3 regions of the Halalkalibacter krulwichiae genome follow, and region 1 is predicted to be linked to each of the others. Evidence: riboswitches for the same ligand, from Rfam matches in the RefSeq annotation. Region 1 holds a riboswitch; each other region holds the start of a gene.
What was found. A riboswitch is a leader RNA that binds a small molecule or an ion and turns the genes downstream of it on or off. The one in region 1 is predicted to bind cobalamin.
Positions count from the first base shown of each region.

Region 2: linked by a shared signal. The riboswitch ahead of BkAM31D_RS01865 (ribonucleoside-diphosphate reductase subunit alpha) and the one ahead of BkAM31D_RS09790 (ABC transporter substrate-binding protein) in region 1 are both predicted to bind cobalamin.
Region 3: linked by a shared signal. The riboswitch ahead of BkAM31D_RS24220 ((2Fe-2S) ferredoxin domain-containing protein) and the one ahead of BkAM31D_RS09790 (ABC transporter substrate-binding protein) in region 1 are both predicted to bind cobalamin.

Region 1 covers NZ_CP020814.1:1,946,316-1,957,108, forward strand. Annotated here, with positions in the region: gene resA (thiol-disulfide oxidoreductase ResA) at 1-425, shown strand, start outside; partial or broken gene resB (cytochrome c biogenesis protein ResB) at 440-2,085, shown strand; gene ccsB (c-type cytochrome biogenesis protein CcsB) at 2,157-3,347, shown strand; gene BkAM31D_RS09775 (response regulator transcription factor) at 3,508-4,221, shown strand; partial or broken gene BkAM31D_RS09780 (ATP-binding protein) at 4,224-6,018, shown strand; gene metE (5-methyltetrahydropteroyltriglutamate--homocysteine S-methyltransferase) at 6,252-8,528, opposite strand; cobalamin riboswitch at 8,659-8,841, opposite strand; cobalamin riboswitch at 8,978-9,161, shown strand; gene BkAM31D_RS09790 (ABC transporter substrate-binding protein) at 9,334-10,326, shown strand; gene BkAM31D_RS09795 (FecCD family ABC transporter permease) at 10,289-10,793, shown strand, end outside.
Region 2 covers NZ_CP020814.1:355,980-366,772, reverse strand. Annotated here, with positions in the region: gene pcrA (DNA helicase PcrA) at 1-209, opposite strand, end outside; partial or broken gene pcrB (heptaprenylglyceryl phosphate synthase) at 262-956, opposite strand; gene BkAM31D_RS01870 (ribonucleotide-diphosphate reductase subunit beta) at 1,156-2,193, opposite strand; gene BkAM31D_RS01865 (ribonucleoside-diphosphate reductase subunit alpha) at 2,221-4,467, opposite strand; cobalamin riboswitch at 4,630-4,813, opposite strand; gene BkAM31D_RS01860 (YbjQ family protein) at 4,948-5,271, opposite strand; gene BkAM31D_RS01855 (hypothetical protein) at 5,252-5,458, opposite strand; gene BkAM31D_RS01850 (alpha/beta hydrolase) at 5,451-6,392, opposite strand; gene BkAM31D_RS01845 (helix-turn-helix domain-containing protein) at 6,405-6,938, opposite strand; gene BkAM31D_RS01840 (PucR family transcriptional regulator) at 7,106-8,335, shown strand; gene ade (adenine deaminase) at 8,394-10,127, opposite strand; gene BkAM31D_RS01830 (YerC/YecD family TrpR-related protein) at 10,288-10,599, opposite strand; gene BkAM31D_RS01825 (DUF3048 domain-containing protein) at 10,624-10,793, opposite strand, start outside.
Region 3 covers NZ_CP020814.1:1,630,793-1,641,585, reverse strand. Annotated here, with positions in the region: gene BkAM31D_RS08330 (cobalt-precorrin-5B (C(1))-methyltransferase) at 1-975, opposite strand, end outside; gene BkAM31D_RS08325 (precorrin-8X methylmutase) at 978-1,625, opposite strand; gene cobK (precorrin-6A reductase) at 1,628-2,419, opposite strand; gene BkAM31D_RS08315 (sirohydrochlorin chelatase) at 2,416-3,294, opposite strand; gene cobJ (precorrin-3B C(17)-methyltransferase) at 3,316-4,962, opposite strand; partial or broken gene BkAM31D_RS24220 ((2Fe-2S) ferredoxin domain-containing protein) at 4,991-5,373, opposite strand; cobalamin riboswitch at 5,529-5,710, opposite strand; cobalamin riboswitch at 5,819-6,006, opposite strand; gene BkAM31D_RS08300 (GTP-binding protein) at 6,232-7,431, opposite strand; gene BkAM31D_RS08295 ((2Fe-2S) ferredoxin domain-containing protein) at 7,494-7,886, opposite strand; gene BkAM31D_RS08290 (GTP-binding protein) at 8,200-8,634, opposite strand; gene BkAM31D_RS08285 (MogA/MoaB family molybdenum cofactor biosynthesis protein) at 8,725-9,243, opposite strand; gene BkAM31D_RS08280 (enoyl-CoA hydratase/isomerase family protein) at 9,682-10,479, opposite strand.

The DNA of each region.
Region 1 (10,793 bases):
CCAAAGCTGGTGAGTTATCGGTTAATTTTGTATTGAATGACTTAGAAGGTCAACGTATTGAGCTAGAGGATTTAAAAGGAAAAGGTGTCTTTTTGAACTTTTGGGGAACCTATTGTCCTCCATGTGTTAAAGAAATGCCAATAATGGAAGATCTATACAACGAGTATCAAGAGAAGGGTGTAGAAATCATTGCGGTAAATGCAGCTGAGCCTTCACTGACAGTTGAGCGCTTTGTTGATCGACATGGGCTAACTTTTCCAATTGCGATTGATAAAGGAAGAGATGTTATTGACGCATATGGAATTTCGCCGTTACCGACTACAATTCTGATCGATGAACATGGTACGATCGTACGTGTTCATCAAGGTGGCATGACAGATCAAATGGTTAGAGATTTCATGGAAGAGATTAAACCCGGAACATAATAGAGGTGTGGGGAATGAAGAAAATTACTTGTGAATGCGGGCATGAAAATCCAATAGGAACGATTGTCTGTGAGTCATGTGGGAAACCATTAGATGATAAAGAGAAACAAAAGGAACTTCTCGATATGAAATACGAGGGGGTTGCCCGACGTTCACAAACTTATACAACAACGTTTATCGATAAAATTTGGATGTTCTTTTCTTCTGTTAAAGTGGGAATTTGGATTATTGTACTAACTTTATTAGCTTCAGCACTAGGGACAATTTATCCACAGGAAATGTACATACCGCCTACCGTTAATGCAGCACAATATTATGCTGACGAATATGGAATCACAGGACAAATCTATTATCAATTAGGTTTCCATAATTTGTATGGGTCTTGGTGGTACATGCTCTTAATTGCAGCACTCGGTGTCTCTATTTTCATTGCTAGTTGGGATCGGGTATTCCCGTTATATCGTGCATTAAAAACCCAAAGAGTAACTAGACATGCGAATTTCATGAAGCGTCAACGTGTGTATGGAACTTCTAAGGTTAATGATATTGATCAAACATTTGAACAAGTGAAAAGTAAATTACAAGAGAAGAAATATAAGATCTCTGAAGAAAACGGTAACCTTGTAGCTGAGAAAGGTCGCTTTGCCCGTTGGGGTCCATATGTAAATCATATTGGATTGATCATTTTTTTAATTGGCTGTATGCTCCGTTATTTTCCTGGTATGTATGTTGATGAAAGTGTTTGGATTCGTGAAGGGAGACTGCGGTTGTTCCAGGTACGAATAGTCATTATCATATTAAGAATGAGGAGTTTCTAGTTGAATTGTATGACGAAGATGATGAGGTATTTGGCGAGGCAATGCAACGAGCTGGAGGTCCTATTGTCAAAACTTATCAAACTGATGCGACACTATTTAAACAAGAAGATACGGGAATTGTCGGTGAAGGGGATTTAGTAGAAGTAGATCGACATAAAATTCGTGTAAATGAACCTTTTAAATTTGATCAATTTGCGCTTTATCAAGTTGACTATAAGTTACACGAGTTAAATACGATGAGCTTCACACTAGAAAATAAAGAGACCGGTGAGACTTTTGGTCGTCTTGATATTGATTTATTCAATCCAGATTCTGTTTATGATCTTGGTGAGGGGTATCGAGTAGAAATTAGAGACTACTTTCCAGATTACTTCTTGAACAGTTCTAATGTTCCTTCAACCCGTTCACAAATTCCGGACAATCCTGTATTTATTTTTGATATGTATACACCGGAAACACCTGAAGGCGAAGTGAGTTTTGTCGGGATTCAAACGAATCTGGAGCCAATTGGAGAAAATGACTATAAAATGACGTTTATTGATCTTGATACGAAGCACGTCACAGGATTAGTTGTAAGAAAAGACTACACATTACCATTTTTAATCGTTGGTGGGATTATTTTTATGATTGGTTTGGTTCAAGGATCTTATTGGGCTCATCGCCGCATCTGGTTCCAACGTATTAATGGTGAGGTTTGGGTAGCTGCACATACAAACAAAAATTACCTTGCCTTACGTAAGGAAATTGATTATGCCATTGCTAAAACGGATGTACATTCACCAATAGATCAAGTTGAGGCTGAAGAGCAAAAAGCCGAAGAAAATAAACAAGAAAGTCTTTAAAATATTAAGGTAGTATAAGAGAGGGAATAGATTCTAGTTCCCTCCTCTTAGTTACAGGAGGTTTTTCAAAAATGGGAGCAATAAGTGGGAATTTATTGTTTATTGCTTTTTTCCTTTATCTTGCTGCAACAATTGCTTTTACAGTATCGATTACAGGAAAGAAGTGGCGAAACAAGCAAGGAGAAATGAAAGGAAACCGTTGGGGATTTTTCGGTTTTATTTTTGCGATCTTAGGTTCTTTAGTCTCTATCGGTTATTTTATTACGCGTTGGATTCATGCAGGACATGCACCAGTAAGTAACATGTTTGAGTATATGACATTTTTAGGTATTTCTATTGGGATTGCTTTTGTTATTATTTATGCAATATATCGCTCTAATTATCTAGGATTGTTCACAATGCCTATCGTCATGTTAATTATCGCTTATGCATCTATGTTCCCTGGTGAGGTAGCACCTTTAATTCCTGCCTTACAGAGTAACTGGTTAAAAATACACGTAATTACAACGGCGCTTGGCCAAGGAATTTTGGCGATTGGATTTGCAGCTGGATTGGTTTATTTAATTCGGACAATCGATTTCACGAAAAGAAATAAGCAAACAATTGCTCTTGAGCTTGTAATGTATTCGTTAATAAGCTTAGTTGGGTTTATTTTAATTGGTACTATCTTTAATGCGATGAATTATCAAGCAACATTTGCTTACGTTAATGAAAATGGACTAGACTCAGAAATGGTTTACAATTTGCCTGCATTAGTTGGTCCGAATGAAGGACAATTATTAACGGAAGATCGGATGTCGCCGTTTTTTAATGCACCAGCCATTATTGTAGCAAATGATCTTAATACAGTAATTTGGTCTTTATTATCAGGTGTTATCATTTATTGGTTATTACGATTAATCTTACGTAAACGAATTGGAGGCGCGATTCAACCTATCCTTAAAGGAGTAAGTCCTCAAGCTGTTGATGAAGTTAGTTATCGTGCCATTGCTATTGGTTTTCCAATCTTTACTCTTGGCGGACTTATCTTTGCAATGATTTGGGCACAAATTGCTTGGACAAGGTTCTGGGGATGGGATCCAAAAGAAGTTTGGGCCTTAATTACGTTTTTATTCTATGCAGCCTATTTACATTTGCGTTTGTCAAAAGGTTGGCACGGAGAGAAATCAGCATGGTTATGTGTAATAGGATTTGCTATTATCATGTTTAATTTAGTATTTGTAAATCTTGTTATTGCGGGTTTACACTCGTACGCTTTATGATACGAACCCTCGCTAAATGCGAGGGTTTTTTTAAAAAAGGTTTACTCATGGATATAAATACTTGAACAGTTTGATGAATGTCATCAGCTAGTTCATTCAAAATTAACAGCTATTCATGTTACACTACATATATAAAGGTTCGACATAGGAGGAAAGCTAGATGGAAAAAGAAGCGCGTATTTTAGTCGTTGATGACGAAGATCGTATTAGAAGATTATTAAAAATGTATTTAGAACGTGAAAATTATGAAGTAGAAGAAGCAGAAAATGGAGAACAAGCGCTGGATAAAGCGTTAGCTGAAGAGTTTGACTTAATTTTATTAGATATCATGATGCCAGGCATGGACGGTATTGAAGTCTGTCAAGAACTTCGAAAAACAAAAGCAACACCTGTTATGATGTTAACAGCAAAGGGAGAAGAAGCCAACCGTGTGCAAGGGTTTGAAGTAGGTACAGATGATTATATCGTTAAACCATTTAGTCCGAGAGAGGTGGTTTTACGAGTAAAAGCTTTGTTACGTCGTTCTTCCACGACAAAATTTTTGCATACGGATACACAAGCTAAAGATGTTTTAGTTTTCCAACATCTAATGATCGATAACGATGCACACCGAGTTACTGTTTCAGATCAAGAAATTAGTTTAACTCCGAAAGAATACGAGTTGCTGCATTATTTAGCGCAATCTCCAGATAAAGTGTTTTCACGTGAACAATTATTAAAGGATGTATGGAATTATGATTTCTTTGGTGATTTGCGTACAGTCGATACACATATAAAACGTCTGCGTGAAAAGTTAAATAAAATCTCACCTGAAGCTGCCTCGATGATTTCAACTGTTTGGGGTATTGGCTATAAGTTTGAGGCCGTGAAGTAATAATGCTATGGCGTAGTGTCGTAGGAAAGCTGTGGATAACAATCTTACTTCTTGTCTCAGTCGTATTAACGTTTTTAATGGTTTTGCTTCTACAATCATTTGAGCGTTTTCATGTTAATGAGGCGGAATCTCGTTTAGTCAATCACGCTCAAATGATTTCCTCTATGTATGAGGGCTATAGTAGAGAGAGCGATGCTATTAATACAATTAGGCAATATGCGGATTCATTTGATATGCATGTCATTTTTTTAGTAGAAGGAGAGAAAGTTTGGAGCACAGATGAAACAGAAGCTCATCAAATCACGTTGGAATCCTTTTTAACAGACGAAACGTTGTCCCAAGTATTATCAGGGGAACAAGTTGTAATGACAGAGGGGGATTTTCCGTTCATTTCTGAAGACGATGAAGAATTCTATTCTGAAATTATGATTGTCGGCGTTCCCATGCAACCTGGTGTTTTAGACGATAGTGCTGTATTTCTTTATCAATCCCTTTCTGCGATTGATGAAGCAACGAGTGAAACACGACAAATTATTTATTTTTCAGCTGGAATTGCAATCGTGTTAACAACTTTTTTTGCCTTTTTCTTATCAACTAGAATTTCTGCACCATTATTAAAAATGCGACAAAGTGCGTTAGAGGTCGCAGAAGGGAAATTTAAAACAAAAGTTCCTATATTGACACATGATGAAATTGGACAACTAGCGATTGCGTTTAACAGGATGGGGCGCGATTTAAATAATAATATCCATGCTTTAAACCAAGAAAAGGAACAGCTTGCTCGTATTCTTGTCAGTATGGCAGACGGTGTCGTAACCCTTAACAAGAAGGGGAGGGTCATGTTAACGAATCCACCTGCTGATCGCTTTATTCAATCTTGGTATTATGAACAAGGCATGAAAGAGCAAGGTGATCAGCTATTACCTGAAACGTTGCAAACATTGTTTGAAAAGGTTGTACTGCTTGAGAAAGAGCAAGTTGGAGAAGTCGAAATGCAAGGAAGAAGCTGGATGATTTTGATGACTCCTCTCTATGACCAAGCTGAAATCAGAGGGCAGTTGCGGTATTACGTGATATGACAGAAGAACGTAGGCATGATAAGTTAAGAAAAGACTTTATTGCTAACGTTTCACATGAATTAAGAACGCCAATTGCAATGCTGCAGGGTTATAGCGAGGCAATTATTGATGATATTGCAGGGTCGGACGAGGAAAAGAAAGAAATTGCAAAAATAATTTACGAAGAATCACTCAGAATGGGACGCTTAGTCAATGAATTATTAGATATCGCGAGAATGGAAGCAGGTCATGTTGAGCTTAACTTTGAGAAGCTTGAAGTAGAACCTTTTTCTGAACGAATTGTTCGGAAATTTCAAGGGTTGGCGAAAGAGCAAGGACTTGAACTCTTATTGGAGATAAATAATGTTTCAACTATTACGTGTGATCCTGATCGAATTGAACAAGTGTTAACAAACTTACTTCATAATGCAATTCGTCATACTGAGGAGAACGGTCAGGTTATCCTAACAGTCACTCAATATGATGAAGGTTGTAAATTTGATGTAAAAGACACAGGGACGGGAATTCCTGAGGCTGATTTGCCTTATGTTTTTGAGCGTTTTTACAAAGCGGATAAAGCGCGTACAAGAGCACAAGGGGAACTGGACTCGGACTGGCGATCTGCAAAAATATTATCGATGCTCATGATGGCAATATTTCTGTCCATAGTAAAATGAATGAAGGGACAACGTTCTCTTTCTTTCTTCCTAATAAAACAAATAAAAGTAAAACGGGCTAATCCATATCGGATGAGCCCGTTCTTTTTAAACGTATAAACATTAAAGTAACATACTTTGATAAAGGTTGATCCATCTTTTCTGCGTAAATTCATCGGTGAAAGAAAGATAATGAAACAATGTCAATAAACTCTTTGCATCCATATTTTTAATGCATGCAATCATGATTTTTTCATCATTGGTCACCTGGAGAAAATGGACGAGTTCGTATCTCACTTCCTAAGATCAACTCCCTTTACGAATTTGTAATAGCTACCATTGTTCTCGCTTTCTTTGCTGATTGAACCATATTTGATAGAGCTGCCACGGTTTCTTGTTCCGTTCGTGTTTTTAATCCACAATCAGGATTAACCCAGAAGAGAGATGGTGGAAGAACTGTTAGAGCTCGTTGAATAATAGTCACCATTTCTTCTTCTTTTGGAATTCTTGGACTGTGAATGTCGTATACACCTAATCCGATTCCTTTGTCATACTGTCTATGTTCAAAAGCAGAGATCAATTCAGCATGACTTCTAGATGTCTCAATAGAAATCACATCGGCATCAAGTGCACGAATAGAATCAATGATATCGTTAAAATCGCAATAACACATATGTGTATGAATCTGTGTTGAATGATCAATTTGTGATGTGGACATACGGAACGCTTCGACGGCCCACGTTAAATATTCATTATGTTGCGTTTTTTTCAATGGAAGCCCTTCTCGTAAAGCTGGTTCATCTACTTGAATCATTGTTATCCCAGCACTCTCCAAAAGCTTTACTTCTTTTAATAATGCTTCAGCGATTTGAAAAGCAACCTCTTTTTTAGGGATGTCATCTCGAACGAATGACCAATTTAAGATCGTTACTGGACCTGTTAACATTCCTTTAACTGGCTTTTCAGTAAGTGATTGGGCATAAAGTGTTTCATTGACTGTCATCGGTTCAACAAATAGCACATTTCCGAAAATAATCGGTGGCTTTACACAACGCGAACCATATGATTGAACCCAACCGTTTTTTGAAAAAGCAAAACCAGCTAGTTTCTCACCAAAAAATTCTACCATATCATTTCGTTCAAACTCTCCATGAACAAAGACATCTAATCCAATTTTTTCTTGAATCTCAATCCATTTTTTAATTTCGGCTTTAATAAGTGCATCGTAAGCTTCATTTGAAAGTTCATTTCTTCTCCACCTTGCGCGAGCTTGGCGAATTTCACTTGTCTGTGGAAAACTTCCAATTGTAGTTGTTGGGAGTAAAGGCAACTTCCATTTCTTCTTCTGTAGTTTATGACGTTCATTAAAAGTTGCTGCCCGTTCTGTCGCTAATGGGTTTCTTTCAACCTTTTTTCGCCAATTTGAGTTTGTTAGTTCTGTAAAAGATTGAGTATGGGCTTGAATGGCACGTAGGTGTTCCGCACTAGGGACAGTGATCGCCTTTTTTAACATATTTATTTCTTCCAATTTCTCATGACTAAATGCTAGTGCATTTTTTAAAGTACGATCAAGTGTAGTTTCATGAGTCAAGCTTACAGGAACATGCAGCAAACTTGATGAAGGTTGAATCAGTAATCGTTCTACATCGACAAAAGTACTCAATTCCTTGATAAAGGTTAGTTTTTCTTCTAGATTACTTTTCCAAATGTTGCGACCATCAATAATACCAGCAGCAAGGATTTTGTCTTTTGGGAACCCGTGTTTGGTAATAGCGGCGAAGTTCGTTTCAAAACCAGCGACAAAATCCAATCCAATTCCTTTAACAGGTAAGTTCACTACTGCATCGTAATGTGTCACCGCTTCAAAATACGTTTGAACGATAATGTCTAAATCAGGAACTTGATCAGTTATGAAGTGATAGACAGAGGTAAATAAACTCATTTCCTCTTCACTGATATCTGTTACTAAGCTTGGTTCATCGATTTGTACGAATGTAGCTCCTGCTTCTTTAAGTTCTTGCAATAATTGAATATAAACCGAAGCCAATTGATTTAACCGATCAGCAAACTCGGATTGGTCAAAACCTTTAGATAATTTTAAAAATGTGAAAGGACCAAGGATCACAGGTTTACCTATTACATTTAGCTCAGTTTTAGCCTCTAAAAATGCTTGTAGTGGTTTATTTTCAACAAGTTTTGGTGTTAAACCTTTTAGCTCTGGAACAATGTAATGATAGTTTGTGTCAAACCATTTAGTCATCTCGCAAGCATGAGCATTATCCGTTCCTCGTGCCATGGCAAAATATGTAGATAAAGGTACTTTACCCCCTTGGTATTGAAAACGGTCTGGTACTAAACCAAACATTACTGCTGTATCAAGAACATGATCGTAAAGTGAAAAGTCTCCGACAGGGATATAATCAAGATTTCTTTCGATTTGATTATTTAGATATTGTAAACGGTAGCTCTTCATGACTTTTTCAAACGACGCTTCTGTTATTTTTCCTTTCCAAAAGGCCTCAAGAGTTTTTTTCCATTCTCTTTTTTCGCCTATTCTTGGGTATCCTAGATTGCTGCTAGTTAGTGAATTCATTGTTTGACTCCTCCAAAAGTGTATTATGGGCATGAAAAAATGGATATCATTACCAATAAAATAGGGTAAACGATATCCATAGAATGTCTAAGATACTGTTAACACCTCCCTATCTCCCGTAGGTAAAAAATCAGTGTTGTTGAAGCAGGCAGGTCTCCTGGCTTTAGGATCAACATTTTCGTGGCCTTCCCGGTTTGACCAGTGACTTTATCACGAAAACTCCTCTATTACAGTGGCGGGACCGCTCCGGATTTAAACCGGATTCCCTTTTAAACTTTGAAAATTTCAAAGTACCTGCTCCCAACATATGAAATTGTTTCTCACTTTAGCTTAGAAATAGGACGGTTGTCAACCCTTTTAATTTTATTATTCAGAATTTATTTAGTCGGAAAGAATAAAAAAGTGTCATAATTCCGGTTTTCATGTATACTAAAGATACTTATCAAAATCTCATATGAACTAGTATAGGTCATCCAGTGTTTTGGATGATAATAGGGAAGTTGGTGTAATTCCAACACGGTCCCGCCACTGTAAATGCGGATACACTTCGAACACCACTGTCGAATAGATGGGAAGGTGAAGTGAATGATGAAGCGCATGAGTCAGGAGACCTGCCTATACGTTGGTGTGAAACCTTCGAGGAAAAGGGGAAGCAATAGATTTTCATATCTTGCTATGATGTTAGGATATGCATTCTTTTGTTTTTTTGAGCCCTTTAGGGGCTCTTTTTTTTGATGTTGTTGGCTTTTAGTTTTCCGGTTTCAAAGAGAGAGATAAGAAAAAGATTAAAAGGGGTAGAAGAAGTATGAAGCAAGTAAAATTAGTGTTATTGGCATTGTTTCTTGCATGTTTTGTTGCAGCATGTGGTCAAGACCAAGCTCTAGAAACAGAGCATAGTGCTGACACGACAGATGAGGTAACAGTACCGGCAGAAGAGCAAGATTTAGAGGGTATTTATCCGATAACAGTAACGGATGCATTAGGAGACGAAGTGACAATTGAGTCACAACCACAGCGAATTGTCTCACTAGTGCCTAGTGTAACGGAGACGGTTTTTGCTGTCGGAGCAGGAGAAAAAGTAGTAGGACGTTCGGATTGGGATAATTATCCTGAGGAAGTTTTAGAGATTGAATCAATCGGTGGAATGGAATTTGATGTTGAAAAAATTATCTCATTATCACCTGATGTAGTGTTAGCGCATGAATCTGGCGTTGGATCTGGTGAGGAAGGCTTAAATCAAATCCGTAATGCCAATATTCCAGTTGTTGTCGTTCCAAATTCGAATTCGCTAGCTGATGTATACGAGGCAATTGAATTTATTGGGGCCGTAACAGGTTATCAGGATGAATCGAGTACGATTGTTTCAGAAATGCAAACAGCATTTGCAGCAATTGAAGACAAAGCAAGCGCGATTTCAGAAGATGAGCGTAAAAGAGTGTGGGTAGAAATTGGACCTGCTCCAGAGATTTACACTACGGGTAGTGGTACTTTCATGGATGAAATGTTGAGTTTGATTAATGCTGTGAATGTAGCTGGTGACGAGGAAGGATGGCCAATGTTCACAGAAGAAGAAGCTGTGGCTTTTAATCCAGATGTTATCTTACTTACATATGGCCATTATTTTGAAAATGCAACAGAGTCAGTTTTAAGTCGTGCGGCTTGGGCTGATATTCCAGCTGTAGCAAATAACGAAATTTATGAGGTGGTTTCAGATGAAGTGGAAAGACCTGGACCACGGTTAACAAAGGGAGTAGAGCAGATTGCAAAAGCAGTTTATCCAGAGGTATTTGGCGAATAATATAAAATTTGCATATGTTATAGTCATTCTGTTTTGCTTTTTTGCTTTAACAATAAGTATTGGAAAGGGAAGTGTTGAGCTTCCCTTTCTAACTGTTTTGCAAATACTGGCAACAGAAATTTTCCGGTTGCCGCTATTAGTAGAACTAGACCCAATGCACATTAATATCGTCATGGAGATTCGACTTCCACGCGTTTTACTTGCGATGTTTGTTGGGGCTTGTTTAGCATTAGCTGGTGCAGCCTTTCAAGGTTTTTTAAAAAATCCACTTGCAGATCCCTATACGCTTGGGGTGTCTTCAGGTTCAGCTGTTGGAGCGGTTGCTGTTATATTTTTTGGTATTAGTATTCCAATCCTTGGCAGATTTACATTGCCTTTTATTAGCATTCTTGCTGGTTTTGCTACTCTTTTTCTCGTTATCTCATTTGCAAGACTAGTTCAACGTTCCATGGCAGCAGAAACAATTA
Region 2 (10,793 bases), 1.6 Mb from region 1:
GCCGCCTTATTTGTAAACGTAATCGCAAGGACACTCCATGGCGCTACTTCTTTCTCTCGTAACAAGTAGGCAATTCGATGTGTCAACACTCTCGTCTTTCCACTACCGGCACCAGCCATCAATAACAGAGGTCCATCTGTATGTTGGACTGCTTTTCTTTGCTCTGGATTCAATCCAGAGAGCATCTTTTCAATAATCTTCGCTTGCATACCTCCACCACCAAACATATGTTCTTAATTTTATATTAGCCTGTTTTCATTTTTATTTCAATGTCGCTTTGACAGCTGCTACTGTTTTAAGTGCCGCTTGTAAATCTTCATAGACAATATTGCCTACCACAACTGTATCAGCAAATTGAGCCATCTCTTGTGCTTGCTCTACTGAATGAATTCCTCCACCATAGAATAATTGTGTCTTATCAAGCACTAATGATACATTCTTTACAATATTTACATCTCCATATGTTCCACTATATTCAAGATAGAAAATAGGAAAATGGTAAAGATGCTCCGCCATTCGTGCATAGGCAACGACATCTTCCAACGTTACATCTGTTTTTGCTTGCGTTAATTTAGCAGCCTTAGCTTCTGGATTTAAGATACAATATCCCTCAACCATGATTTCATCCCAATTCATGATGGGACCAAATTCTTTAATTGCTTCATGATGGTAACCTTGGACCCACTTTACATCTGCACTGTTCATAACAGATGGGATAAAGAAATAATCAAAACCTGGAGTAATGGCATCTAAAGTTGAAATCTCAAGCGCACACGAGACTGTGTAACGACGCACACGAGCAAGTAGCTGTAGAGTATTATCAAGTGTTACACCATCAGTCCCCCGATAATTAATCCATCCGTACCAGACTCGCAGATCGCTTCTAAGGCCTCATCCGATATCTCCTTGTTAGGATCCAATTTAAATACATGTCTCCACTCTTTTACTTCAAGCATCCTTACCACTCCCATAAAGCTATTCCAGCTAAATTACATATCTGATTAGTCATTATATCAAAGATAAGAAACGTTGTCGCGCGAGTATCACATCCAATATTTGAACATATATATACTGGTAAATCTTGAAGAATCCGACCCGCCATAACAAAAAAGCAAACCGCTCTTTTTGTTTAGAGTGTTTGCTTTTTTTAGTGCATTATAGTTCATCAAATCCGTTTACATCAGACACCTTCACATATTGTCGAGACTTCTGCTCAAAGAAATCGCTTTTTCCACTATCAACATCTTCATATGCTTTAATCCACTTCATTGGATTATGGCGGTATCCTTCAAAAGGACGTTCAATTCCTAGTTGATTCACACGCTTATTCGCAATGAATTTAATATAGCTTTCAAGCTCATTCATATGAATTCCTTCTAATTTATCACCAATAATTGCTCTTCCCCACTTAATCTCAAGTTCTGCAGCTGTTCGAAACGCCCCTTGTACAAATTGGATTGTTTCACTAGTATCTAGCTCTGGGTTCTCCTTTAATAACTCTTTAAAAATATGAGCAAATAAATTCACATGTAACTGTTCGTCTCGGTTAATGTAATTAATCATTGTGCTTGTTGAAACCATTTTTTGATTTCGTGCCAAATTATAAAAGAAGGCAAATCCCGAATAGAAGTTTAGCCCTTCTAGAATCACATCAAAGACAATAGACTCCATAAACGTTTTGGGTGTCGGGTTATCGACAAACCTCTGATACCCTTCTGCAATAAAATCATTTCGTTCACGTAAAATAGGGTCATGCTTCCAGTATTCAAATATCTCATCTTGTTCATGCTTTGGAACAAGACTTGATAGCACATATGAGTAGGATTGATTGTGAACAACTTCTTGAAAGGATAGCACTTGCATTAGAGCACTAAGGCTTGAGTCTGTTAAGTATTGAGAAACTTTCCCTGAATAATCTGTTTGGACACTATCAAGAAATGCCAGTAAACCAATAATTTTTTTAAAGGCATAGCACTCGTCTTCGGAGAGCTGCATCCATTGTTTAATATCATTCGACATATTAATCTCAAATGGAGTCCAAAAGTTAGCTAACATATTCTTATACATCGGATATGCCCAATTGAACCTTACATCATCCCAATTGAGTATATTAGAACTTTCTCCATTAATAATTCCCGTTGAGGCATTCGGAGCTGTTGGATCATATAGTTTACGAAATTGTAATGTGTTCATTTGACGATTTCCTCCTTCTTTACCTTCCTAGGAAGAGCAACTTTCGCACTCTTCAATTTCAACCATAGATGTTGATCGTGTATAATAAGTCGTTTTTAAATTTGATCTCCACGCTTCTAGGTGAATATTTAATAACTCTTTCGCTTTAATCGTATTTTTGACATAAAGATTAAAAGAAATTGACTGATCGATATGACGTTGGCGTGCTGCATTTTGCTTTATGCTCCACACTTGATCAATTTCATAAGCTGATTTGTAATACCATGTCGTCTCAGCTGAAAGGTCAGGCGCCGTAACGGGAACTTTGTAGTTTTTCTTTTCCTCTGAGTATTCTTTTTTAAAGATAGGATCTATAGACGCAGTCGTCCCAGCAATAATTGCTGTTGTAGAATTCGGAGCGACAGCCATCAAATAGCCATTTCGAATTCCGTTTTCTTTAACCTTATTCTTAAGGGCGTTCCACTTTTCGCTCGTATATTGACGTGAATCAAAATAATTGCCTGTTGCCCAATCTGAATGTTCAAAGAGAGGGTAAGCTCCTTTTTCTTTTGCTAACTCATTACTTGCCTCAATTGTTAGGAAAGCAATCTCTTCATATAATTGATCTGCAAACGTTACCGCTTCCTTTGATTCCCATTTAATTCCTTTTAGAGCAAGCAAATGGTGCCATCCAAAAGTTCCTAAACCAATAGCTCTATATTTCTCATTCGTTATTTGCGCTTGAGGGACAGGGATCGTATTTAGGTCTATCACATTATCTAGCATTCTAACTTGAATCGGTACAAGCCTTTCCAATACATCTTCCGTTACAGCTTTTGCTAGATTAATTGACGACAAGTTACACACAACGAAATCTCCTGGCTCTTTTATAACAATTATCTTGCCGTCCACAGTCTTTTCTTCAATAACGGTTGTTGCCTTCATATTTTGTGTAATTTCGGTACACAGGTTACTACAATAGATCATTCCTTGATGACCGTTGGCATTACCTCTATTGACCGTATCCCGATAAAACATATACGGAGTTCCTGTTTCAAGCTGGCTTTTCATAATTTCTTTTAAAATATCAATTGCTGGTACAACGTCCCAAACTTTCCCTTGCTCCCCTAATAAACCATTAGTAGCAGCTTCTATACATCGCTCGTACTTCTCGCGGAAACTTCCCTTCCCTTTTTCTTCATCATAATAATCTTCTAAACTAAACCCTAACACTTTACGGACCGAATGAGGATCAAACAAATACCACGATTCTCGAGCTTCAACCTTTTCCATAAATAAATCAGGAATACTTACTCCTGTGAATAAATCATGCGTACGTTGCCTTTCATCACCGTTATTTAATTTCACTGCTAAAAAGCTATAAATATCACGATGCCAAACGTCTAAATAAACACTTATCGCTCCCTGCCTTTGTCCTAACTGATCAACACTTACAGCGGTATTATTTAATTGCTTCATCCACGGAATAACACCAGAGGATATTCCTTTAAACCCTTTAATGTCACTACCTCGACTACGCAATTTACCTAAATAGACACCGATCCCTCCTCCACTTTTACTCAAAGTTGCTATATCAGTATTCGAATCATAAATCCCTCTTAAACTATCATCGACAGTATCGATAAAACAGCTAGACAATTGCCCATAACTTTTTCCTGCATTTGCTAATGTCGGAGTTGCCACCGTCATATATAAGTGAGATAGAGCCCAGTATGCTTCTTTAATGAGGTTCATTCTCTTATCCTTTGACTCGTTCATCATTAACGTCGCAGCGATAAGTAAAAATCTCTCTTGAGGAAGCTCATATATATCTCCACTATGAGATTTAGCTAAATATCGATCGGCTAATGTAAGAATACCAATGTATGTAAAGTTCGAATCGCGCTCTGGAACAATCAACGTTTCCATCTCTATTAATTCTTCTTTAGAATACTCCTGTAAAATTTTTTCAGAGTAAATTCCTCTCTCTGTTAGTTCTTCTATTAATTTCAAAAAGGAACCATAACGACTACTTGAATTATACCCTCTTGAACAAGCAGCCTTCTTATAAAGCTGATTCAGATAAATGTTTGCTGCTACATAGGTCCAATCTGGCTCTTCCATCGAAATCCTTTCAATACAAGATAAAATTAGTACATTCGTTAGTTGCTCCTCTGACATACTCTTTTTCGTTGCAAAAATTTGCTCAACCTTTTCCTTATATGCTTTAAAATCAATCTGTGGCAATACCCTTTCAAATTCTTTAATCTGTTCTATCAATGTTTCACTAGACATTACAGTTGTTTGCACTTTTACTCCTCCTTATCAAATAAAAAACGCCCTTTCTCCTAGGTATTGGAGAAAGAGCGTAAAACGGCGTAAGAAGAAAAATGAGCGGTGATAGAATGATCCAGTTACCCACCTCATTGCCGTCTTACTTCTCACACCCCGAAGAAAGTTTGACTAGAAATGTAGGTAGGTCTCCTGACTCGTGCTTCATCCTACTATGAGCCTTCCCATGCTTTGTTACTTAGCACAGTGGATCCCTCATTTCGTCGACACTTACAGTTGCGGGGGCAGTTCTGGTTTTCCACCAGATTCCCTATTAAGCCGTTAAGGCACCTATCATTCCGCGAAATCAATATATAGTTGTTAGACAATCATTTAATTACGATATATTGTATATAGTAATCTAGTATCTTTTAATAAGCAAGGGATTTTTTCCTTTTACAAAATCAAAAATGCCCAAAGGCGCTTGCCTCTAGGCGAAGATAGCTAATTGATTTTCTCAAGCACAACTGCCGTTCCGTACGTAATAATTTCGGCTGCTGCACTCATCACTGTGGATGTTTGCATTCTCATCCCAATAATTGCATTAGCCCCTTTTTCTTCAGCTTCTTGAACCATGCGATGCATAGCTAGCTTACGCGCCTCTGTCATCATCTCGTTGTAGCCTTTAATCTCACCACCAACAATTCCTTTTAGACCAGCCGTAATATCACGTCCTATGTGCTTTGTTTGGATGGTGCTTCCTTTTACATACCCTTTTACTTCGACTATCTCATACCCTGCCACCTGATCAGTAGTCACAATCATCATAATCAATTTCCTCCCTTTTTTCTTTCCAACGTTCAACGATAAAGACAGCAATGAGTATGACTATCCCAATACCATACACACTAAATGCCCATATTGCCCATGTGACATTTACAAATATCAGAACAATGCCACCTAGTTGAGCCATCACTACAACAGCAATTAAGAAATATTTAAGCCATTCAGACATGCTTCATTAACCAGCTTTCTAGCGATTCTAGTAATTCTTTTGAGATAGGCTTTTCTCCGACATTCTTATATGCCTTCTTAAGTTCAAGGATGCCGTAATCTTCATTTTGTTCTCGAAGCATATGATTCATGCCTTCAATAATTCGTGCTTCTGTTTCAACATTTGTATGTTTCACGATTTCGTAAACTCTCTCCGGTGTTGCCTGTAAATCTTTTGAACCTGTTACAGCAAAGATAGGACAATCTACTTCAGCTAAACTTTGGTAGACATTGGTTTGAAAATGTTCTCGAAACCACTTGGCATTAATTTTAACACCTTGGAAACGAATGACATCTTTTTTTGAGTTCAACACTTTCTGATCAAACGTTTGACCCTGTTTCTCCGCCTTCTTTGCAACGTTAAAAAGAGAAAGTAATTTTCCCTTTATTCCTTTTAATTTCTTCAGTTCTTGGATGCTTTGTTCGCGCTGGTAAACGAGAGCTTCTGCTAATGATTGCGCTGCACCAGCAACCAACATCAACCCAGCTAAATCATTCTCTTTGGAAATCTCAGCGGCTAACATACATCCTTCACTATGACCTAAAACAAAAATTTTCTTAGGATCAACATTCTGATCTTGCTTTAAAAAGTCGACCGCTTCTCTTGCGTCCTCTACCAAATCCCAGAATCCAGTTTCAATAAACGATTCCTCGCTTTGACCAGTTCCTCTTTTATCGTACCGCAACGAAACAAATCCTTTTTCCGTTAAAAAGTGAGCCAGTTGATTATAGAGATTTAATTTCTGTCCTTTCCTCTTTCCATTTCCGTCCCGATTTAAAGGTCCTGAACCCGGGACTATGAGGACGGCAGGCAGTTTCTTTTCTGTCATGGTTGGAATCGTTAATGTACCATAAATATTTATTTTCGAACCAAATTGTACGCTTTTTTCACTCAACTTTATTGCCCCCTATTTTTGTGGGATAAAAACAGTTGCAAATGTACGTGGATTCCGTTCAGCTGTTGGCTTATTTCGGGCGTATTTTTGAATAACTTCTGACAGTTCCTTACCTAACTGTGTCATTTCTTGTTCTGTTAGATTTACTGTTGTCTGCCAATATCCCATTCCGTCGCTTTTATACTTATCAGGTGTGTGTTTAGTTACGTATCGCTCAAATTCATTTAATAAGTTTGCCTGATAAGCCATGAAATAACGAATATGCTCTTCTGTCGATGTATTTTGCAGATCACTTTCAGAAAGAGTAATCTTATCCTTTCTCACAGCATAGGTCTTTTCTATTGTTCCTCTTACTTTATTTGTTGCAGTCACTTCAATTAATTCATTATCTAGCAGTTGTTTTAAATGTCGGTACATGGTCGCCTGTGGAATATCTGGTAGCTTTTCAAGCAATTGTTGTACGTTCATTTCTTCATATGTCATTAACGCTTGGATGATCCTCATTCGAACCGGGTGAAGCATCAAATCTGCTTTATTAGAACTCATGGCCACTCCTTGTTTATTATTATCATTATTTAGAATGATAATAATCCTTTTTTAATTGGAATGCAAGTTAATTTTTAAAATCTATGCTATAGTAACAAATAGGAAAAATCGCAAAGCCTTCTATTGGTCCTTTGCCTACTAAATAATTCGGTCTGAGGAGTTGAACGATGGATACAAAAAAGTTTGATCGTGTCTTTGATTCTCTCGAAGATTTCGTCGACACAGTTAGTGAGACTCTTAATTGTCCTGTTACACTTGAAGATGCAAATCACCAATTACTAGCCTATAGCTCCCACGATGATACAACCGATGCAGCAAGAATTTCGACTATTATTGGTCGCCGGGTTCCTGAAAAAGTTGTTAACCGTTTTTGGAAGGAAGGAGTTATTCCTACCTTAAATCAGAGCGATGAACCCCTTGATATTGAGGATATATCAGATATTGGGCTTCGAAACCGCGTCGCTGTTTCAATTCGAAAAAACCAAGAAGTGTTAGGATATATTTGGGTCATAGAAGTTGATACAAAGCTGACAACAAAAGATAAACAATTACTAAAACTTGCCGCAAGTAAAGCAAAGAATCTTCTGCTTCAATTAAATATGCAAAAAAAGCGCCGTGAAAAAAACCATCAAGAGTTACTATGGCAAATTATCACAGGCGATACAAATACACATGAAGCAACGGCTAAGCTCCTCGAAAAAGCGGGTATTACCGCTAAGTCTTTATCAATAATGATCTTTCACTTTAATGAGATCTCTGATTCCCTTTATCGTAATATCTTATATATTATTAAGACTACTAGTAAAGTTACAATGCTCATCCATACGATCGATGACAACCGTATAATATGTCTTGTGAACCCCAACCATGAACATTCAAAACAAGCAGACTTGATTTACTTCATGGAAACATTACAAGTCCAAATGAAAGAGCGTTTTAACATTGATACAATGCATATTGGATCTGGGTATTTATACGAAGACTATGCTAAGCTTACTGATAGCTTTCAAGAGGCTCAAAAGGTAGTCGAACTCAAACACCGTAACGGTGCTATGATAAAAAATGCTTATTTCTATCATGAGTTAGGGGTCTTTCGTCATCTAGATTTATTATTGCAACAAGAAAGAAATCTACCAATAAATCCAGCTATTACGAAAATACAACTCTATGATAAACAACATGCCTCTTCATTATATGAAACTCTCGAAGTTGTCCTTGACAAAGATGCCAATATGAATGAAGCTGCGAAGGAACTTCATATTCATGTAAACACATTGAGTTACCGTTTAAAACGAATTCAAGAAATTACAAATATCCAATTAAAAGACCCTATTCAACGGATTGGCCTTTATTTAGATATGAAGCTATATCGCCTTAGCCAAGGACCAAGGAAATAAAAAATAGTCATATTCCCTTCCTTTTTCAAGGGGAGGAATATGACTATTTTTTTGTATATTATCCTTGCTCTACAGAAATATGCTTAAATTGTTCAACATTAAAGAGCCCTGTATCGGTTAATTTCAATGATGGAATAACAGGAAGAGCTAAAAAGGACAATGTCAAAAACGGATTCCAGTCCTCTTCAAAGCCTATTTCCTTCAAAGCAACTTCCAATTTCTGTAGGGAGTTATTTATCTCTTCAAATGGTTCAAGTGACATCAATCCCGCTAACGGTAAGGACAATTCTGCAAGGATTTTGCCGCTCTTCACAACCGCAATCCCTCCTTGAATCGTTGCAACATGTTCAATTGCTTGTTTAATGCTTTGATCGTCAGTTCCGCACGCAACAATATTATGAGAATCATGGGCCACCGTTGCTACAATAGCTCCATCTTTTATCGGAATTCCTTTAACAATCCCTACCCCAACATGTCCAAGCTTATGATGCCTTTCAGCTACTACAAGCTTCAACTGATTCCTAGAAACAGCTGGCTGGAAGAAACCATCAAGAACATCCACTTCTTCTACAAGGTGTTCTGTAACGATTGAACCAGGTGTCACGCCAATTATATTCGCCTTTCGATTCGTAAGTTTAAGTTGTAAGCTTTTTTCTGTTAAAGGTGCAAGTTGAACACTTTTCATCAAAAAGGCTGGAGGATTAATTGGCTCACGAATATCTTTAAGCATTTTACCATTTTGAGCAACATGCTCACCTTTTATAAAAACTGATTCTATTTCAAGATTACTTAAGTCTCGAATAAAGACAAAACTCGCCTCATAACCAGGTGCGATAGCCCCTTTATCTCTAATTCCAAAACACTCAGCTGCATTCAAACTAGCCATCTGAATTGCTTGAAGAGGGTTGACACCTAACCGGATCGCTTTTTTAATACTCGCATCTATTGAACCTTCATTAATTAAATCATCCAAATGCTTATCATCTGTCGAAAACACACAACGCCTAGCATTTTCCGGTGTCAAGATTGGCAGCAAAGCTTCTAAATCTTTGGCCGCTGTTCCCTCTCGCATTAGCACATACATTCCTCTCCTTAACCGAGCGAGCGCCTCTTCTGCTGTAACGGCCTCGTGGTCATTTTGAATTCCGGCTACTCGATAAGCATTCAAGCCTACCTCATCTAACCCAGCCGCATGGCCATCAATTATCTTCCCTCGCTCGATTGAAGCTAAAAGCTTTGAAAGGATCGGTTCTTCCCCTTTTAAAACTGCTGGATAATCCATCACTTCTGCAAGTCCGAATGATTGATAGTGATCAAAAAGTTTCTCAATGTCTTCTGCAGTTAATTCAGCTCCGTTATGTTCAAAGTCAGTTGCTGGAACACTCGAAGGCGCCATCATTTTCACATCAAGTGGCAAGCCTTTAGAAGCCTCGATCATGTACGTTACAGCTTCTAACCCTCCAACATTTGCAATCTCATGTGGGTCAGCAAAAATTGTTGTTACCCCACGGGGAACGACGACTTTTGCAAATTCCTCAGGTGGTACCATTGCTGACTCAATATGAACATGCCCATCGATAAATGTTGGTGCGAGATAAGCTCCTTTTGCATCTACTTCTTTAATTCCTGAATAATTTCCTAATCCAACGATCACCCCATCCGTAATAGCTACATCCGCCTCAAATAACGTTAGGCTAAAAACATCAATGATTTGCGCTCCTTTTATAACCAAATCACACTTTTCTCGTTTAGAAGCTGCAGCTAACCTTCGTTGTAACTGTTCTTTTATCATTTTTGCCACTCCGATCTTTGATATATGTTTTCTTATTGTAGTATGAAAGTGAAGAAAATACACGCGGTCGGAAAGATAACCTGACAATCAGGTGTACTGTAAATGATAAGTACATTTTCCAAAAACAAAAAAAGATCACAGGATATCTCCTGCGACCTTCTTATTCTTCTACTTGTAATTCACTTTCTTTTACTCGATCGAGTGTCATTTTATAGCCATCATTCCCATAATTCAAGCAGCGTTTCACTCTAGAGATCGTTGCTGTACTAGCACCTGTCTCCGTCTCAATCTTATGGTACGTAAAGCCGTTTTGAAGCATTCTTGCAACTTCCAAACGCTGTGCTAACGATTGAATTTCGTTAATTGTACATAAATCATCAAAGAACTCATAGCATTCTTCAAGATCACGTAAAGATAAAATCGCCTTAAATAACTGATCTAGTTCCTTGCCACGAAGTTTATCTATTTGCATATGTCCCTCACCTTTCTAGAGCTATTAATAAGTGACCATTTTTTCCAAACCTGGGTCTGTAGGTACAATGTTAATCCAAGATTGTCCTCGTTTGAAAGGTACTATTTGACCATCGTTAACGGGAATAATTTGTCCATCTCTACTTTCCCAATTCACTTCCATTGCAATTCCACTTTGGAATAAAATCCCTCTAC
Region 3 (10,793 bases), 320 kb from region 1:
ATACCCATGTTCCAGCATTAAATCACCAACTTGCGAAGCAGTATTAGCCCCTAACACTGTTTCAAGTAATGGTTGATCTGTTACACCAGCTTCACGTGCAACATTTTTTAAAAAGGTAAAATCAACAGGTGCACTTTTAGAATGAACCATCATCACACCTTGTGCTACTTTTGAAAACTTCCCCATCATGCCAACAAGAGATACTTTTTCGATTCCTTGTTTCTTGCATTGCTTTAAGGTAAAACCAACAAAATCTCCCATCTCAATAAAAGCTTCTTCAGGAAGCTCCGGGTATTGCTGAATGCCAAATTTTTCACTACGTCCACCAGTCGATATGACAACATGACGACAGCCACTTGCCCGTGCAACACTAATCGCTTGAACAATACTAGCCATATAAGCTGAACTAGAAAAAGGGATCACTGTACCTCTTGTGCCTAGGATCGAAATACCGCCAATAATGCCGAGACGTTTATTTAACGTTTTTTCAGCCATCTTTTCACCGTCTGGAACCGAAATGACAATCGAAATTCCTCTTTTAATCCCAAAAGAGTGAAGCACTTCTTCCGCTGTTTCACAGATCATTTTTCTAGGAACAGGATTAATGGCAGCTTGTCCGACTGGCACAGGGAGACCCTCCTTTGTAACTCGACCAACACCAACCCCACCATCTAAGTGAATTCCGGGTTCTGATGACCAACTTACTCTTGCAATGATCAACGCACCATGTGTAGCATCTGGGTCATCACCCGCATCTTTAATCGTTCCAGCTACGGCATATTCTGAACCCAAATCACAGTTTTCCATCTCAAAGGTCGCGAACTTTCCAACAGGTAAATAGATCGTTGCCTCTAATTGTTTTTCTTGTGTAATAAGAGCGGTTAGTGCTGCTTTCGTTGTAGCCGTTGCACAAGCGCCCGTCGTATAACCCGAGCGCATCTCTTTTTTATCCTTTTTTTTAGCTTTCGCTTCCATTTTTATGCCTTTTCAGCTAAAAGAGATATTGCATTTAATGCCGCAACCGTAACCGTACTACCGCCTTTTCTACCGACATTTGTAATAAACGGTACATCTAGCTTTGCTAATTCTTCCTTTGACTCAGGTGCCGACACAAATCCTACTGGCAAACCGATTACTAAACTTGGCTTAGCATAACCTTCTTTAATTAACCGAATTAACTCAAGCAAAGCAGTTGGTGCATTTCCAATCGCAAAAATTCCACCTTCGAACTGCTGAATCGCTTTTCTCACAGATATAATCGCTCGGGTTGTGTTTAATCGTTTTGCTTCTTCCATCACATCCGGGTCGGAAATATACACATTTACACTTCCACCATGCTTTTCAATTCTCCCTTTACTAACACCACTTACAATCATTTGTACGTCTGCATACACTTTTTCACCATTTCGTATCGCTTCAATTCCTGCTTTAATCGCTTTTTCATGAATCAACATACTATGTCCTAATTCAAAATCCGCCGATGCATGGACGACTCGTTGCACGACTTTATACTGGTCATCTGTAAAGGAATGCTCTCCAAATTCTTCGTCAATCATTTGAAAACTCATTCCCTCGATCTCTTGGGGTTGAACCGTTAAAGGTTTAAAATCTGTTAAAAAATCCATGTTTAATAGCCTCCAGTCGCTTTCGCTTCTTTTCGTAATTTTTCGTTAACAAATTTCAATACATCAGAGAAGTTAGAAAACTTATTTTCATATTGAATTTTTGGTCTCTTAATGATGATTGTCTCTATGCCTAATTCACTCGCTGCCTCTATCTTTTCATCTACTGAGCCAACTTTGCCACTTTCTTTCGTAACCATCGTTGTCACACTGTACTGACGATAAAGAGCATAGTTGAACTCTTTTGTAAATGGCCCTTGTATCGCGACTATGTCTTTTTGTGAAAATCCTAACTGTTCACATTTTTCCATGTTATCTTTTCTCGGAAGCATCCTAGCAACGACTCGGATATCAGGTTGATTCAGAAGCTTCTCTGCAAAAACTTGAAGGGTTTTGCTTCCTGTAGTAAGTAGGATCACGCCTTTTTTCTCAAAAGCTCGTTCAGCTGCTTCTTTGTAGGATTCAACCATCGTAACGCCTTTTTGTTCATGAGATTGTGATTCTCTCTCATAACGTATATAAGGCACACCTGCTTCTTTTGCTGCAGTTAAAGCATTTACACTAGCTTCTTCTGCAAAAGGGTGACTTGCATCTACTACAGCTTGAAAGCCTTGCTCTTGTATCAATTGTGTAAAATCTTCACTCGTTAACCGCCCTACTAAGACATCAAGCCCCGCTTTACGCAATTCAATCGAAGCGTTATCTGTTACAACTGTTGTTAAAAGCTTGTGTCCGGCATCGGAGAGCGTAATCGCTAGTTGTCTAGCGTCACTTGTTCCAGCTAAAAATAGAATCATAGTTTCTGAGCCTCATGCTCGTGATGATGGTGATGAGCGTGATCGTGGTCATGATGATGATGGTGATCGATATGTTCCATTGCAGCAATTCGATATTGACAAGTATCACAATTCATTTTGACATCACCTTGTAGCGCTTCTTCAATACGGTCTTTAATAATGGTTTTTAAACGCGTATGAAACCCGAAGTAGCCTGCTAGCTTAAATTGCACACCTGGGTATTCACGTTCAAAGTCACTCATTAAGCCTTCTAATCGCTTTATTAAAATTCCGGTAAATAAAAAATACGGCAAAACTACTATTTTCTTAGCTCCAAGCTTAATACAGCGCTCTACTCCTTCTTTAATGAGTGGATCGGTTACTCCCATAAATGCAGGTTCGACTAATTTGTAATTCGTTTTTTCCCAGAGGAGGCGATTAATCTTATAAAGGTCACTGTTTGCATCCGGATCACTACCACCGCGTCCTAATAAAAGTACTGCTGTGTCCTCTTTTGGTTCAGCTAGATTTTCCCCAACTTCCTCTAAACGACTTTTACAAATTTCAATAGCTTCTTCATGAATACCAAATGGTCTGCCATACGTAAATTTGACTTGAGGATATTTCTTTTTCGCTTCATCAATCGCTACAGGTATATGAATTTTAGAGTGTCCCGCTGCGAGTAGCATAAGTGGAATGACGTAAACACTTGCTGCTCCCTTTTCGACACAAGCTTGAATTCCTTGTTCAATCGTTGGCTTCTCGAATTCTAAAAAACACGTTTCAACTAGTAAAGTAGAATCTAGTTGACTAGTTAATTCTTCAATCATTTGTCTGACTTGTTCATTTCCTTCAGGATCTCTACTACCGTGTCCAACAAGTAAAATAGCTTTCATGTTCATTTCCCCCATATTTATTTAGTCTCCACACGGAGCTGGTTCAATCTCAATCTTTGGTGTCATATCTTGGTATGTATAGCCTTGAATGGTCCCTACACGTTTGAAATATTTAAAGAAGCGTTCGTTTGGATGACCTTTTTCTTTGTACTCCTGAATGATGGTTTCAACAACTTCAACAATTTTGTCAGGCTCAATTCCTTCTGCAACAGGCTGACCGGCATGGGCTGTTCGACCAACGGTTTTTGCCCCTAAAAACAAATCAAATTTCCCTTTACGAAAAATAATACCAATATCATCATTAACGGCACCGTAACAAGCCATGCCACAACCGTTAAATCCAACCTTTAACTCTTTCGGAAGAGGAACGCCACTTAATTTTTGATGCAACTCTTCTGCATGTGGGATTGAATCTTTTTTCTCCCCTTCACAAAAATCACAAGCTTTTAATTGAAAGACATCTCCTAAAGGTTCAAGAATAAAGCCTGCCTCTTCTAATTTTTCTGTAATGTCATTAGGATTTGCCGTTGGTATTCGCAAATGTATCTGATGATGAGGGGTATACTCCATTTCCCCTTCATTTCCGACCACTTCAGCTAACGTGAGCATTTGTTTAGGTGTAAATTGCTTATTAACAATTCCTGGACTGACTGCTAGTTCAAACACCGAAACGACGGGATGGTGAACGGTTTTATTTTCTTTTTTATAGCTAGTAGAAGTACTCTCTTCCACTTTACTTAACGCCTCTAATGCTAGTTCTAGTGAGCCAGCTTTAATGGAATGAACTGTTGTTACCGTTGCGGCTGTTTCTGATTTCTGAGTATCCCATTCCTTTTTCCCTTGATGTAACGCCCAAGGCTCGTTCTCATGACGTAACCGCTCGTGCGGTCTTAATCGTTGTTTTTCAGTATGTAACGTATATTTTCTTTGATATCCTCTTGGCGTTATCATTTTATTATCATAGAGAAATGTAGATGAGTTCCCGATTACGACAGTTGTCAGCATGCCGATATCATGATTCAGCATGTTTTCAAGATCCGTTATAACAATCTGTTGACGATCTCGGTAAGCACTTTTCACTAAGCCTACTGGCGTTTGCGGTGAACGATATTCAAGTAAAATCTTCTGAGCCTCTTGGATTTGTCTCGTTCTTCTACCGCTTTTCGGATTATATAAGCTAATGACAAAGTCAGCTTGTGCCGCTGCATCAATTCGCTTTTCAATAAGAGACCAAGGTGTCAAATGGTCGCTTAAACTAATCGTACACGCATCATGCATGATCGGTGCTCCTAGTAAAGAAGCGCAGGAGTTGCTTGCAGAAACACCTGGAATCACCTCAACGCTCACTCCTGTATTCTCTGTCCACCCTTTTTCGATTAAAACCTCATAAACTAGTCCTGCCATTCCGTACACTCCAGCATCTCCACTTGAAATGACAGCTACGGTTTTTCCTTGTTCTGCAAGTTTTACCGCTGCTTGAGCACGGCTGACTTCCTCAGACATTCCTGTACTAATAATTTCTTGATCCGTCAGTAAATCTTGAATCAAGTCAACGTACGTTTTATACCCAATGATGCATTCACTTTCTTGTATTGCCGTTTGTGCCCTGTTTGTCATATGATCAAAACTTCCAGGACCAAAGCCTATGACAAGTATTTTCCCAAGCATCTTACTAGCCTCCTTCCATGTTAGAAAACTAAACGTTTGTTTTTTCCTTTTTCATAATTCCTTCAATTCTGCTTGACTCATTGACTGCATTCAGTTCATCATCTACGAAGTCATATATTAATGCGTCATGTAAGTGAATGCTTGGGTCAACGTGATTTTTTATAATGTCACGTCCTACCTCCGTAGACGTTGCCGAATACCACTTGCCTTCTGGATATACAATGACGACACAAGCATCCTTACAACGCCCATTACAACGAGTTCGTGATGTGTGAATTTCATGATCTAATTGAAGGGTTGCAATCTCTTCACGAATTGCGAGAGTTATTTCTTCCCCTCCTTACGCATACAGCTAGAACCATTACAAATTAATACGTGCTTTTGGGTACCCTTTAAATTCCAAGTTGTCATGTTTCATCAACTCCAAAGTAATTTTTTCCAAACAGATTAGATTAGTAACGCTAGACTACGAAACAAAAAACACCTCTATCAAAGATAGAGGTGCATTAAACGGCAAACGAATAGTAAGCTCATCTATTACACTTCTCTACCTATGACCCGTAGGTATTGAAGACGAAAACAAGGCAGGTCTCCTGACTTAGGTTCATCATTTCATTGTGTCTTCCCGAATACTCAGTGACTTCATACAATGAAATTCCCCATTACAGTGGCGGGACCGTGACGGATTTGCACCGTTCTTCCCTTTTAAGCATAACGAGTCGTTACGCACCTTGTTTCATGACGATAATAAAAAAACCTTAACTCCATCTTGAAGTTAAGGGTATAGGCATGATCAAATTAGAAATCTACTCAACTAGATTTCTAGATGCTCACCCCAAACCTTCCCTCCGAAGATTGGATTCATATATTAAAAGCAGGTCTCCTGGCTTGTGTCTCAAACTTACTTATGTCCCTTCCTAGAAAAAATCTAGTGGTTTTACATGTTCATCGACACTTACAGTAGCGGGGGCTGCATCAGATTTTAACTGATTTCCCTATTATCCACAGTTGATTACTTATGGCACTTTTAATATTTTGTCATATAATGTCTATTAAACTATGATTTTGTATATTTAGCAACAGTTAGTTTGGAGAATATTTACTTTCACAAAAGTAGGGCTAGTACTAAATAAGGTTTTACGCTGAACTAAAGCTAATTGTAATTGTTCTATTTTCCTAGACGTTTACATGTTATCCATATGAATTTTACTTGTAGTTGCTCTTCGATTGTATACTCTATCTAGACAAAATCAAACTACCCCAACTTTTTTAAGCCTTTTGTAAATTCCACTTAAAGGGATCCTCTAACATCTTCCAATCAGTTGTAAACTCTGTGTCGGTTAACAAACATTGATCTAGCTCCTTTGTCATTTCGTCTCTATCTAGATCTGTTCCAATGAAAACTAACTTAGTATGTCTATCACCATGTTCGACATCCCAATCTTGAAGTAGATGAGGGTTTTCCTTTATAATCTGTCTTTGCTCAGCAGCTGGAAGACTTGCTACCCAGTAGGAAATCGGTTCTATTGTTACGGAAGGTCCTGCTTGTGACATTAACAGCGCTAGATTACCTCTTGTTGCACACCAGACAATCCCTTTTGCCCTAACGACATTATTGGGCATAGAATGGATCCAATTATGAAAACGAACTGAATGAAATGGTTCCCTTCTCATATACACAAAAGAGGAAATTCCATACTCTTCTGTTTCAGGTGTATGCTGAGCATGACCTTGAGTTAATTCCCGAATCCACCCTGCTGAATTACTTGCTTCTTCAAAATTAAATAATTTTGTATTTATTATTTCACCAGGATCTATATCTGCATGAATAGAGCGAATTACCTTTGCTTTTGGTTGCAATGTTCTTAATACTTGTTCGAGTTTTACTAACTCCTCCTCTGAAACAAGGTCACATTTATTTACGATGAGAACATCGCAAAACTCTATCTGATCAATTAGCAAGTCAGCAATTTCTCGTTGATCATCTTCTCCTAACGATTCCTTTCGATCGAGTAAACTATCTCCAGAACGAAAGTCTTGCCAAAAACGATTAGCATCGACAACAGTCACCATCGTATCCAAACGGCAAAATTTAGTTAAATCTATATTTAATTGCTCATCTATGTAGGAAAATGTCTGCGCAACTGGTGTTGGTTCACTGATCCCTGTTGACTCGATCACAATATAATCAATATTCCCTGCTAGAGCTAATTTTTCGACTTCTAGTAATAAGTCTTCTCGAAGCGTGCAGCAAATACATCCGTTAGACATTTCCACTAGTTTCTCTTCAGTTCTAGATAACTCACCACCTTGTTTAACTAGTTCTGCATCAATATTCACTTCACTCATGTCATTTACAATGACTGCAACTTTTAATCCCTTACGGTTTCTCAATATGTGATTAAGTAATGTGGTTTTACCAGAACCAAGATAACCGCTTAATACTGTTACAGGAATAATCTTTTTCATAAATTGCCTCCTTGATATCTTGTTAAACGTAATGATTACTTAAATCAGGACATAGTTTTAACTCATAGTTTCTTTGAAACTCGCTCTACTTTTTCAACATCTCTTTCTACTCCTTTTATAGTTCCCTCCGTTCGTTCAAAGCCGTTTCCAAAATAAGTATGACTAAGTTTGTATTCCATTGTCGTTCCGGCTACTAATGATTCAACAAAAAGGGAAGCATCTTCACTAGTCATATCTTTATACCAATTACCATCCGGGTATGTGATTACGACACATTTATCATGACACCTTCCATTGCATAACGTCCTTGTTGTATGTATCTTAGAATCTAAATCATTTGCATATAGTTCATTTCTAATAGATTGCGTTAATGTTTCAGCTCCTGCTTTATTACAACTACTCCCATTACAAATTAGAATGTGATATTTCGTATCACTTAAATCCCATGTAGCCACCCTACCACTCCCTTTATCATTTTAAGATCCTAAATTCTATAACCACTGATCCTCAACCATAATCACCTTTAGAATTTGATTGAATATATTACTATCCAATCCCGTAGATTTGGTTAAAATCGTTAAGGAACTACCTTACTTACTCATGTAAAGACACAAATTCCAATAATGTAAAACGTAACTATTACGATTTACATTATTTTATCCTTTCTTTTAAAAATTGTCAAAACATTATTCGTTTCTATACGAAACAATCGTTATAATCAAAAAAAGTGGTGTCTCAATTAAGCTATTTTGAGACACCACTTCCAATTTAATTACTACAGCTATCTTGTAAGTTCCTTAGTTCGTTTTCTAAGACTCTCCTCTCTAAATTCTCGCCAATCAGTACAACGACAGGTTCAAGATGTTTTTCTAGTGTATATCTTTCAATTATGAGATCCCCATAGGCATAGTTAAATAAAAAAAGGCCAGGAATCTCTTTCAAATAAATAAAACCTTTTGCTCGTAAAATTTGTCCTTGATATTTTTCTAACCAATGATTAAATTGAATTCGATCAGTAGGTTGGTCGATATGAATGGAAACGGTTCTAATATGCAAATGATTTGTAACATGTGAATGATGGCCATCTTTTTTTAAGTATAAAAATGAAGGGTTTATTTTTCCAAAGGTAGTACTAGCAACACGAGCATAATTGTTAATCCCTGCAATATTTGTTTCAATTGAATCAAGTACATTCTTGCTCACTTGGTCTATCTTGTTTATAAGAATTAAATTTGCCTATTTAACCTGCTCAACTATTAGCTTTCTAATATCTACACACTCATTACTCATTTGCTATTTTATTAAGTCCTTTCTAATTTCTCTAATGACATGTGCTATTTCTGAACTAATTAATTTATCCATTGCTAATTTCACAGCACCACTAGAACCAGGCATAGCGAAAATAGCTGTGTGCTTACTTACACCTGCAATAGCACGGCTTAACATAGATGCAGCCCCAATATCTTCTGTATAGCTTAGCATTCTAAATAACTCACCGAAACCAACAATCTCTTTATCCAGTAATTCTTTAACGGTCTCAATCGTAACATCCCTATCGGCTATTCCGGTACCTCCATTCAATAAAATTGCGTCTATATCAGTTGCTGCGATTCCTCTTTGAAGAGCCTCACTAATCGCCTGTTTTTCATCTCTAACAATCTCGTAATCCCTTATAACATGTCCTTTTTCTTCTAAACGTGCACGAATTATGTATCCACTTTTATCGGTCTTAATCGTTCTAGAATCGCTTACAGTTATTATTTTGCAATTGACTTGTTTCGGCGCTTCTTTTTTATGTTCTATTACACTCATTGCTTATCCCTCCTGTTTTCTAACTTGAGTCTCTTTATCTTTCAGCTTTATCGAGAGCTTGCTAGCATCTTCTCACCCTTTACATAATTCGTGTATGAAGAAGTGTTAACCGCACAACAAATCGTAACAATTACGATTTAAATTGTATTTTAAATGATATTAGAAGAATATACAAACATAAATTTGGTATCTATTTTATCAACTAGTTCATAGTACTTATAGAATAGTATAATAAAAAGAAAAAGGTTAACTGGGGCATGAATATAAATATATCCATGCCCCAGTTTGTTACATACTATGGCATGGAAGAACATTCCGCACTATATTTTTCTCTTTTTTTTAAACTAATTGATAAGAAAAATACTAATAAACATATCATTTTAGGTAAGTGGCATTACACTAAACCAGATAGCCAAACAGAGTCTTATTCAGTATGTCTTATCTACCTGAGAATCTAGCAGTACGTCTTTCAAAAAAGGCATTAATCCCCTCTTTATGATCATTAGTGGCCCGTAAAATGGTATGAAGATCATTTTCTTTTTCCATGATATCTTCTAATTTTAAATTTGAGCCGCTATTGATCAATAACTTTGATTGAATGAATGCTTGTAATGGTCCAGCAGCTAACTCACTTGCCAATTCAAAAGCTTTTTCTTGAGATTGTCCTTTAGGTACAACATCAATTAGAAAGCCGTAGTTTACTGCTTCTTCTACAGATAGCTTCATTCCTTTAAATATCCATTCCTTCGCCTTCCACTCTCCAACAATTCTTGGTAAGTGATAATGGATTCCAAGATCAGGGGTTAACCCAACATTTTTAAAGGAAAGGATGAGTTTCGTTTCTTCCTCTGCAACAATTAGGTCAGATGATAGAGCCAAACTCAATCCAGCACCAGCCGCGTATCCATGTATCGCAGCTATGGTGATTTTTCTCATTTTACGAATCTTATCTATGATACTGGTCGACACTTCTAAATTTCTTTTAATTACGATTGGATCATATTCATCACGTGCCATAGCTTTCACGTCTCCACCAGCGCAAAAAGCTTTCCCTTTCCCTGCAATAATCACAACATTAATATGGTTGTCTCTTTCAATTTCATTTAGGGTATCTAATAATTGATACTTTAAATTCATACTTAATGCATTTAACGTTTCTGGTTCATTTAGATATATCGTAGCAATTCCTCGATCTTTATTTACTAAAATACTTTCCCCATCATAATCCTCCTTCATCGTAAATCATTTTCTTGAAATTTCAGCTAAGAGATTTAATTGTTTTCATTTCATATCATTGCAAGATCTATGCCATAAATTCCTCCTGAAAATGGTAGAAATAATTTAAATCTGTTAATTTATAAAACCTTTTCTTGATTGATTGTTTACTTTTTAAACACAACAAAAAAGAGGCCGGGACAAAAGCGTTTTTAATAGTGAAAATTCCGAACCGTCGATGCATAGCATCCGCTCCGGAAATATACTTCGCTTTTTAGCGGGCGGCTGGTGAGCCTCCTCGTACTAACGCACTGTGGGGTCTCATCCTTGCCTTT